Regions from separate parts of the Methylosinus sp. R-45379 genome, predicted to be linked through region 2. Evidence: predicted binding sites of a transcription regulator. Region 2 holds the regulator's gene; the other holds the start of a gene.
What was found. Region 2 encodes LexA, which represses DNA repair genes until DNA is damaged. Its sites were predicted from a motif close to TGTTCNNNNTGTGTTCNG; they were not measured.
Positions count from the first base shown of each region.

Region 1 (4,792 bases), on a different contig from region 2:
ATCTCTCGCGCGTCGTCGCAGTGCTGCAAAAGAAGCTGGAATTGGTGCGCGACTGAGCGAATTGGCGCGCGCCCGGCAAAAGAAAAGGCCCCGCCGGAGCGGGGCCTTCCTTTATCCCGGATCGGATCGATCGTCCGATCAGTCGTTGCGCTCGCCGAAGAGATAGAGCAGCGACTGGAACATGTTGATGAAGTCGAGATAGAGCGACAGAGCGCCGAAGATACTCTGCTTCTGCACCATCTCCTGGCCATAGCCGGCGTTCTGATAATAGCCGTCCTTGATCGACTGCGTGTCCCAGGCGGTGAGGCCCGCGAAGATGAACACCGACAGGATCGACAAGGCGAACTGCATCGCGCTGCTCTGGAAGAACAGATTGACGAGGCTCGCGAGCACGAGGCCCCACAGGCCCATCACCAGGAAGGAACCGAAGGCAGAGAGATCGCGCTTCGTCATATAGCCATAGAGGCTGAGGCCGCCGAAGGCCGCCGCGGTGATGAAGAACACCTTGGCGATCGACGCGCCCGTGAAGACGATCATGATCGACGACAATGACAAGCCCATCACCGCCGAGAAGGCGAGGAACAGGTTGCGAGCCGTCGCCGCGGAGACGCGGTCGGCGCGATAGCCCAGGAAGAACACGAAGGCCAGCGGCGCCAGCATCACCACCCATTTCAGCGGGCTGGTGTAGAGCATCTGACCGAAAGGCGTGAGCGCGATCTGCCGCCCGCCTTCCTTGGCCACGGCGAGCATATGCGTGCCGAGCGCGACGACGCCGGTGACGCCGAGACCCAGGACCATATAATTATAGACGCCGAGCATATAGGCGCGCAGGCCCTGGTCGATCTCGGCCGTGCCGGCTCTGGAGACCCCGCCCCGGTAGCCGAAGCTCGTGTTGCGGTCGAAATTGGACATAGCATCCTCTCGAAAAAGGCCGCGCGGCCCGGTCTATCCGGCCAATCGGCGCGGTCCTCGCCGTCGAATATGGCGTGCGGCCCGCGGAAAAACAAGAGTCCGCGGGCGCAATGCGGCAAAGTTCACGCCATGCCGAGCAAAACGCAAGCAAAAGGCGCAGTATAGGACTCGCGACGGGCCGCAATTCTATGCCGGGAGGCGGACAAAAGCCGAGCCCGTTCACGCTCTTGCCGCTCCGTGAGAATGCGCTAACATGCCGCATTGTCGCAGGCGGCGAGCGACCGGGTCGGCCGAACCGGCTCTCGCTTCGTCGTCGGAGCGAAGGCGCCCACGGAACGAGGCCCGCAACACATGATCCATGGGGGAATCATCATGTCCGACAGCGGTCTTGCCCCGTTCTGGCGGTCGATCGATGGGTTTCTGCGTCCTGCGACTCGTTCCGCGCCGCCCGTTCTTCTCGTCCTTCTGCTGACGCTTCTCGGCGCCGCGGCCCCCGCCTCGGCCCATGGCCGGCTCGGCTCCGCGGAGGGGCGGTGCCGGCTGTTCATCGGGCCGGACATTATGAACTTCACCGGCTATCTGCCGGACGCCTCCAAGAATGAGTTCTGCGAGGATATTCCCGCGACCGGCCACACGATCATCGCGCTCGACGCCGAGCAGGACGAGCTGCGCGACATGGCGGTGGAGATCAGAATCGTCAGGGATATCGGCAGCGAGGAGAAAGAGAACGCCGACCTAGACGCTGTGACCGTCGCCTATCGCGGTCCGCGAACCTATCCGACCGGCACGATCAATTTCGAGCACGACTTTCCCGACGCGGGCTATTTCGTCGGCATAGTGACCGTGACCGGCGACCATGGCGAGCGCTGGGTGTCGCGCTTCCCCTTCTCCGTGGGCAAGAGCTTCATGCGCACCCTGCCCCTCTATCTGCTCATGGGCGTCGGCGTCATCGCCATGTTCTTCATCTATCTACGGCACCGGCCGATCCATTCGCTGAAGACGGCCGACGCCGAGCCGGCGGAGTAAGCCCTCCGCAGACCATGCCGAAAAGCGGCCGCCTCATCGCGGAGCGTCTATTCCTGATGAGCGCGTGTCGCTCGCGCCTTTGATCTTATCGGCGAGCAGGGCGATGGTCTTGGAATAGACTTTCGCCTTGTTCCACTCGAGCAGCGCCGGAAAATTCGGATCGCCCTCGTCCCAGCCGGCGCCCGGCTTCCAGCCGTAGCCATGCAGAAAATTGGCGGTGGAGGCGAGCACATCCGCCGTGTTGTGAACGAGATCGCGCTTGCCGTCGCCGTCGAAATCCACCGCGAATTTCAGATAGGACGACGGCATGAACTGCGTCTGGCCGATCTCGCCCGCCCAGGCCCCGCGCATTTGCGCGGGATCGAGATCGCCGCGCTCGACGATGCGCAGCGCGTCCAGCAGCTCGGCGCGGAACTTGTCGGCGCGACGGCAATCATAGGCGAGCGTCGCCAGCGCGCGAATCGTCGAGAAATCGCCGAGATAGGAGCCGAAATCCGTCTCCAGCCCCCAGATCGCGACAATGACCGGCCCCGGCACGCCATATTTCTGCTCGATGCGCTTGAACAGCGCCGCATGCTTCTGCAGCAGCGCGCGTCCCTTGCTCACGCGGAAGGAATTGGCCATGCGCGCCGAGAATTGCTCGAATGTCTGGCGGAACACTTTCTGCCCGCGATCATGCGAGATCACCGAGCGGTCGTAATAGACGTCGCGGAGCGACGAATCGATCGCCGCCTTGGAAATTCCGGCCGCGGCGGCTTCCTTCTCGAAGCTGCTGAGCCAGGCCTCGAATCCCTCGCCATTGCGTCCGCATTCGGCCGCTTGCGCCTTCGGCGCGCCGAAGCCGATCGCCAGCGCCAAAGCCGCGGCGCCGAGCGCCCTCGTCATCCGTTTGTTCTGAGACATATCGCCGACCCCATCTCTCGGGCGAAGCCCTTTGCGCTCTCGAGGGCGATATCCCCCGGCGCGAATTTCTGATCGATCGAACGGCCCCGTCCGATCGGAAAGCGCTCTTAGCTCACGAGAGCGCGGCCGCACGATGGCGACGCTTCCGCGAGAGCTGAAATTGCCGATCCTCAAAACCGGCCTCAGACTAGCTCTCGCCGGTTAGCGGCCGGTTGCCGAAGCATGGCCAATTTTCGTTCTCATATTGTTCTTGCGGAGGCGAAATCGCGCGTCTACTATGGCGGCGTTTGCGTCAGAGCGATATCGGGGTCTCGGAGCTTTCGTCATGGTGGTCAGAGTCGCGACGGTCGCCTTCGAGGGCATAGAGGCCAAGCCCGTCGACGTCCAAGTGCAGATCGCCAGCGGCAATGTGGTGTTCACGCTGGTCGGCCTCGCCGACAAGGCGGTCGCCGAATCGCGGGAGCGTGTGCGGGCGGCGCTCGTGGCCTCCGGCCTCGCCCTGCCGGCCAAGCGCATCACCGTCAATCTCGCGCCGGCCGACATGCCCAAGGAGGGCAGCCATTACGATCTGCCCATTGCGCTCGGCGTGATGGCGGCGATCGGCGCCATCCCCTCGGATGCGCTGGACGGCTTCACCGTGCTCGGCGAATTGGGGCTCGACGGGGCGATCGCGCCGGTCGCCGGCGTTCTGCCCGCTGCGGTCGCCGCCAACATGCGCGGCCATGGGCTCATCTGCCCGCGCCAATGCGGGCCGGAGGCGGCCTGGGCGTCGAGCGACATGGAGGTGATCGCGCCACGCTCGCTGATCCAGCTCGTCAATCATCTCAAAGGCGTGCAGGCGCTCTCGCGGCCGGAGCCGGCTGTGCGCGCGGCGGCGACGGCGCTGCCGGACCTCTCCGACATAAAGGGCCAGGAGAGCGCCAAGCGAGCGCTGGAGATCGCCGCGGCCGGCGGCCATAATCTCCTGATGAACGGCCCGCCCGGCGCCGGCAAATCCATGCTGGCGGCGCGGCTCCCCTCCATTCTGCCGCCGCTGTCGCCGCGCGAGCTTCTGGAAGTCTCGATGATCCACTCCGTCGCGGGCGAGATCGCCGGCGGCGAGCTCACCGATCGGCGCCCGTTTCGCGCGCCGCATCATTCCGCCTCCATGCCGGCGCTGGTCGGCGGCGGCTCCCATGCGCGTCCGGGCGAGATCTCGCTCGCCCATAATGGCGTGCTGTTCCTCGACGAGCTGCCGGAGTTCCAGGCGCAGGCGCTCGATGGCCTGCGCCAGCCGCTAGAGACCGGTGAGGTCGCCGTGTCCCGCGCCAATCATCGCGCCGTCTATCCGGCCCGCTTCCAGCTCGTCGCGGCGATGAACCCCTGCCGCTGCGGCCATGCGCTGGAGCCGGGCTTCGCCTGCCGCCGCCAGCCCAATGAGCGCTGCATCGCCCAATATCAGGCGCGGCTCTCAGGCCCGCTGATCGACCGTTTCGACCTCAGGATCGAGGTTCCGGCGGTCTCGGCGGCCGATCTCGTGCTGCCGCCGCCGGCCGAAGGCTCGGCCGAGGTGGCGGCGCGCGTCGCCGCGGCGCGCGAACGCCAAAGCCGACGCTATGCGGCTCTCGGCCTTCCCGGCTCCACCACCAACGCCAGCGCGCCGGCCAGCGCGATCGAAAAAGCCGCCGCGCTCGACGCCTCCGGAACGGCGCTGATTCGCGAGGCGGCCGAGCGCCTCGGCCTCTCGGCGCGCGGCTTCCATCGCGCGCTGAAGCTCGCTCGCACCATCGCCGATCTCGACGGCTCGGACGCCATAGCGCGCCGCCATCTCGCCGAAGCTCTCGCCTATCGCGGCGGCTCCGCCGGAGCCCGCGTCGCCGCCTGAGCCCAATTCATACTTTTCTGTGGATTGCCGTGAAATAATTGCATCTTCGTCGAATGGCTCTGGACCATCCCGCATGCCCGCTGTTCC
Region 1 covers NZ_LUUM01000299.1:15,702-20,493, forward strand. Annotated here, with positions in the region: gene A1351_RS21635 (DUF2794 domain-containing protein) at 1-56, shown strand, start outside; gene A1351_RS21640 (Bax inhibitor-1/YccA family protein) at 139-912, opposite strand; gene A1351_RS21645 (hypothetical protein) at 1,285-1,938, shown strand; gene A1351_RS21650 (lytic transglycosylase domain-containing protein) at 1,972-2,841, opposite strand; gene A1351_RS21655 (YifB family Mg chelatase-like AAA ATPase) at 3,167-4,705, shown strand; partial or broken gene A1351_RS21660 (ATP-binding protein) at 4,779-4,792, shown strand, end outside.
Region 1: the regulator LexA is predicted to act here: its motif matches at 3,076-3,093, upstream of A1351_RS21655 (YifB family Mg chelatase-like AAA ATPase).

Region 2 (4,792 bases):
TGGCGGAGGATGTCGCCACCATCGACCTTCTCTCCAAGGGCCGGTTCGATTTTGGCGTGGCGCGCGGCGGACCTTTCGAATTGCAGAATCGCCATTTCGGCGCCGGCAAGGATTCGACGCGGGAGATGACTCTGGAGGCGCTCGGCCTCGTCAACCGCCTGCTCTATGAGGACAAGGTGACTTTCACCGGCGCGCATTACGAGGCCAATGGCCTCAGCCTCACGCCGCGCCCGCTGCAAAAGCCCATCCCCACCTATCTCGCCACCACCACGCCGGGGGCGATTCGCTACGCCGCGCGCAATGGCCATGGCGTGATGGCCGGCCCGCCTTTCCCCATAGAGCAGATCAAGGAGACCTTGCGCATTTATCGCGAGGCCGCGGGGCCGGAGGGCGATCCGCGCTTCACCATGGCGCGCTTTTATTTCGCTGCGCCGCGCCGCGAGCAGGCGCTGGCCGAGGCTGTTCCCTTCCTCTCCCGCTTCGCCGAGCGCATGCGCGGCAATTTCGCCCGCCAGGACGGCGCGGCGCCGGCCTCGCTGACCGAGGAGGGACTGCTGCAACGCTCGCTGATCGGCGATTTCGACGAAGTGGCGGAGAAGATCGCCGCCTATCGCGAGGAGACCGACGCGCGGGCGATATTGCTGAAGCCGATCTCGCGGGATCCGGAGAAGAACTTGCGCTCGCTAGAGGATTTCGCGCGGCATGTGCGGCCGATGCTGGGGGTGGAGGCGGCGGCGGCGCAGTAGAGGGGCGGAACCGTAGGATCGTAGCCTGTGTGAGCGACTCTTCGAATCAAGCAAGAACTCTGCTATTCTTAGCGAATGGAAACTAGAGAATCTGAGCCCGCAACGGCGTCACATCAACGGATAGTTGATGTTATAATAAATGCCGGTTCGCAAATTTGGCCCTTTGCAACCTCGTTGCCGGCCCTCGTTTCCGCCTACTGGGAAGGGTTGCCTATCGCGGCGACCGTCGTTCTCCTAGCCGCTGCCGTGGCATCCGGGTATCTAGTTTTTCTTGCTCGAAATGACATGAAGGGGCGTCTGATATGGTTCGTGGCTGGCGCCGTCTTTTCCGCAATAATTCTTGGCATTTTTCAGCTAAATAAAGATAGGTTTTTCTTATCGAATATTGACCGAGAAGTTTTTGACACGGCTAAAGAGTTTGGGGGAAAATTATCGGTTGAGCATTGGGCTGTTCAGAAGAGTGATGTGGCGTCGCAGACCCATTTTGACAGTGGGGCTACTATTTTATTTTTTAGCTCACGATCTGATCTTTATGTATTGTTATCAACAAACGAGGCTTTTATGTTCCCGCCAGCAGAAGTTGTAGTCGAGAAAGAGTGGTTCGATGAGGCGTATGTGAGACAACAACTAGGGGTCCCGCCAAACAAAGTTTCTCCTCGCGGAGGGGTAGCAAAATACTGGCATGAAATTAACAAGCGTGTGCCTGGAGGCGTGCAATTGGGTTGGCCTGATTGGTTTTGTGATACCGACAAGTTTAGCGTCATCTCAAAGGGGTATGAAAACGGGGTGATTGCGGGGCCATTCCGTTCTTCGGGACGGGACAATGTTAATGACCGAGGGCAGTGGTTTGTCATTAACAGTCGGGATAAATCGCTTGAATGGCGTTCTCAGCGAGCCCGAATAGATTTGGATCACGATGTTTCTGACTGGAAATGCATTCATGCTCCCTGACCAAGGACCGCCGAAGAGTCTCCCTTGCGGAACGCACCGAGAACGCCTATCCTCCCGTTCATGATTTGTTTATGAACCCGCGCCATCATGGCTAGGTTCGGACGTGGCGCGACGCGGGCGGGCGGCGCCGGGGGGCTTCCATGCTGACCAAGAAACAGAGCGATCTGCTGCGCTTCATCCATGAGCGCCTGAAGGAGACTGGCGTGCCGCCCTCCTTCGACGAGATGAAGGACGCGCTCGATCTGCGCTCCAAATCCGGCATTCACAGGCTCATTCTCGCGCTCGAGGAGCGCGGCTTCATTCGCCGTCTGCCCAATCGCGCCCGCGCGCTCGAGGTGTTGCGCCTGCCCGAATCGGCGACGCCCCGCGTCGCCGCGCGCGGCGGCAAATTCTCGCCCTCGGTCATAGAGGGCGCGCTCGGCCGCGTGCGCCCCGTCCCGGCCGGCGAGCCCGAGTCCGATCAGCAGGTGGCGATCCCGGTCATGGGCCGCATCGCCGCCGGCACGCCCATTTCCGCGCTGCAGAATCGCAGCCACACCATCAGCCTGCCGCCGGATATGCTCGGCGGCGGCGAGCATTTCGCGCTCGAGGTGCGCGGCGATTCGATGATCGAGGCCGGCATTCTCGACGGCGACGTCGTCGTGGTGAAGAAGCAGGACAGCGCCGACACCGGCGATATCGTCGTCGCCCTCATCGACGACGAGGAGGCGACATTGAAGCGCCTGCGCAAGCGCGGCGCGTCAATAGCGCTCGAGGCCGCCAATCCGGCCTATGAGACGCGCATTTTCGGGCCTGATCGCGTCCGCATCCAAGGCCGTCTGGTCAGCCTTCTGCGCAAATACTGAGGGCCTCGCGCCGCCACGATCTCGCCGCCCTTTGCCGCCATGGTCCGGCCTCGCGCGCTTTTGGCGCGCGGGCCTTTTCGCGTAGCGGCAGAGCGATAAAGGCATGTTGCTCTCGTCTCGCGCCCTCGCCGAGGGCGCGCGCTGTGTCGCCAGCGGCCCGTGGCCGCCCCGCCTTTTTTTCATGGACGATGGAATGTCGCACTCGACCGGCCCGATGCGCGAAATCGAAGGATCGAAGCCCTTGGGCCAAAGCCGCCGCCTGCCTTTCCCGCGCCTCTCGCGCCGCTGGCTGATCGCTCTCGGCGCCGTCGCCGCAGTGGCGCTCGGCGCGGCGCTCGCGCCTTGGACCTTCTCGACCAATGCGCTGCTCGAGGAGATTTCGGGCCAGCTCAACGCCTCATCCGGCCTGTTCATCGCCGCCAAAGGCCGCTCGACCTTCTCGCTGCTGCCGCGCCCGCACATCACCATAGACAGCATCGCCTTCGCCGATCCCACCGCCGCGCTGACCATCGAGGCGGAGAGGCTGCACGGCAATGTGCTGCTGCTGCCGCTGCTGGCCGGCCGTTTGGAAATCGCCGATATCGAGCTCATCCGCCCCGCCATAGAGGTCGATCTCGATCGCAAGCCGATGAGCACGTCCGGCGCAGCTGTGCGCGCCGCGGCGGCGCGGCCCTCGACGCCGGCGGCCGAGAAGGCCGATCGCGCCCGGCTCGGCGGCGTCTCCATCGTCTCCGGCGTCGCAAGGCTCAAATATTCGGGCGGCGAGGAAACGCTGCAGGACATTGACGCGACGCTCGATTGGCGCACCGTCGGCTCGCCGGCGACGCTCGACGCCGCTTTCTCCTGGGGCGGCGAGCGGCCGCGCGCCATGCTCTGGGTGCTGAAGCCCGGCGCGCTGCTGCGCGGCGAGCAGACGCCGGTCACTGTGCGGCTCGATTCGGACAGCGTGCGGCTGGAGGCGGAAGGCTTCGGCCAGATCGGCGCCAAGCCGCGCTATATGGGGCGGCTCAACGCCTCTTCGCCCTCGCTGCGCCATGCGCTCGGCCTCGCCAAGGTGAGCGCGCCGCTGCCCGGCGCCTTCGAGAATGTGCAGCTCTCCGCCAAGGCCAGCGTCGGCCTGCGCGATTTTCAGCTGACCGATGTGAAGCTCTCGGCCGACGACAATGAGTTCGAGGGCACATTCGCGCTGCGGCACGAGGGCGAAAAGCCCATCGTCCATGCGACTCTCGCCAGCAATTTCGTGTCGCTGAAGCCGATGATCGCCGATCTGCCGCCGCTCTCCGGCGCCGACGGCCAATGGAGCCGCGACGCTTTCGTCCTGCCGAATATTCAGGACGCCGATGTCGATCTGCGCCTTTCGGCGACGCGCGCCCGCATATTGCGGCTGAATCTCGAGGACGCCGCTCTATCGCTGCTGCTGCGCGGCGGAAGGCTCGAGCTCTCGCTCGCCGAGGCGCAGGCCTATAAGGGGACGGTGAAGGGCCGCGCCACTTTCGCCGCCAATGCGGCGGGCGCGCTGGAGTTTCACGGCAATGCGCAGCTGACCGGGGTCGACGCCGGCGCGCTCGCCTGGGACCTCGCCGCACGGCCCGATCTCGGCGGCGCGCTGGACGCCAATTTCACGCTCGACGCCACTGGCGACAGCGTCGCGCAGATCACGCGCGATCTCGACGGCCGCGCCAGCCTCACGCTGAGCGAGGGCGAGGTCGGCGGCATAGATCTCGAGCGCGCGCTGCGCCGCGTCGACAAGCGGCCTTTGTCGAGCGCGATGGATATTCGCTCCGGCCATTCGCTGGTGGATCGCGCCAGCGCGACCATCAAGATCGTCAAAGGAACCGCGAATATAGAGGACGGCCAGGCGCATGGGCCGGGCTTCGCGCTGGCCTTCGCCGGCCAGACGCGCATTCCCGAGCGCAGCCTCGCGATGAAGGCGCAGGCCAATGAGGCCGACGCCGCCGGCAAGCCGCGCGAGAAGGGCGTGCAGATCGGCTTCGATCTCTCCGGCGCCTGGGACGATCCCGTCTTCGCGCCGGACGCCGCCGCGCTGATCAAGCGCTCGGGCGCGGCCGCGCCGCTGCTGCCGCGCGTCGAGCCGGAGGCGGGCGCGGCGAAGGAGCGGTGAGAGCTTCCCGCTGTTTTTCTCGTTCACTCGCGCGAGCGTCACGAGACCGCAGCGAGCTCGGGGGCGGCAATGATGGGTCGTGAGGAGCTTTTGGGCGCATTGGTTGCCGCCTCTGGTGGCGTGCAGGC
Region 2 covers NZ_LUUM01000286.1:23,677-28,468, reverse strand. Annotated here, with positions in the region: gene A1351_RS19810 (LLM class flavin-dependent oxidoreductase) at 1-746, shown strand, start outside; gene A1351_RS24925 (hypothetical protein) at 1,032-1,697, shown strand; gene lexA (transcriptional repressor LexA) at 1,838-2,542, shown strand; gene A1351_RS19800 (AsmA family protein) at 2,784-4,664, shown strand; gene A1351_RS19795 (hypothetical protein) at 4,734-4,792, shown strand, end outside.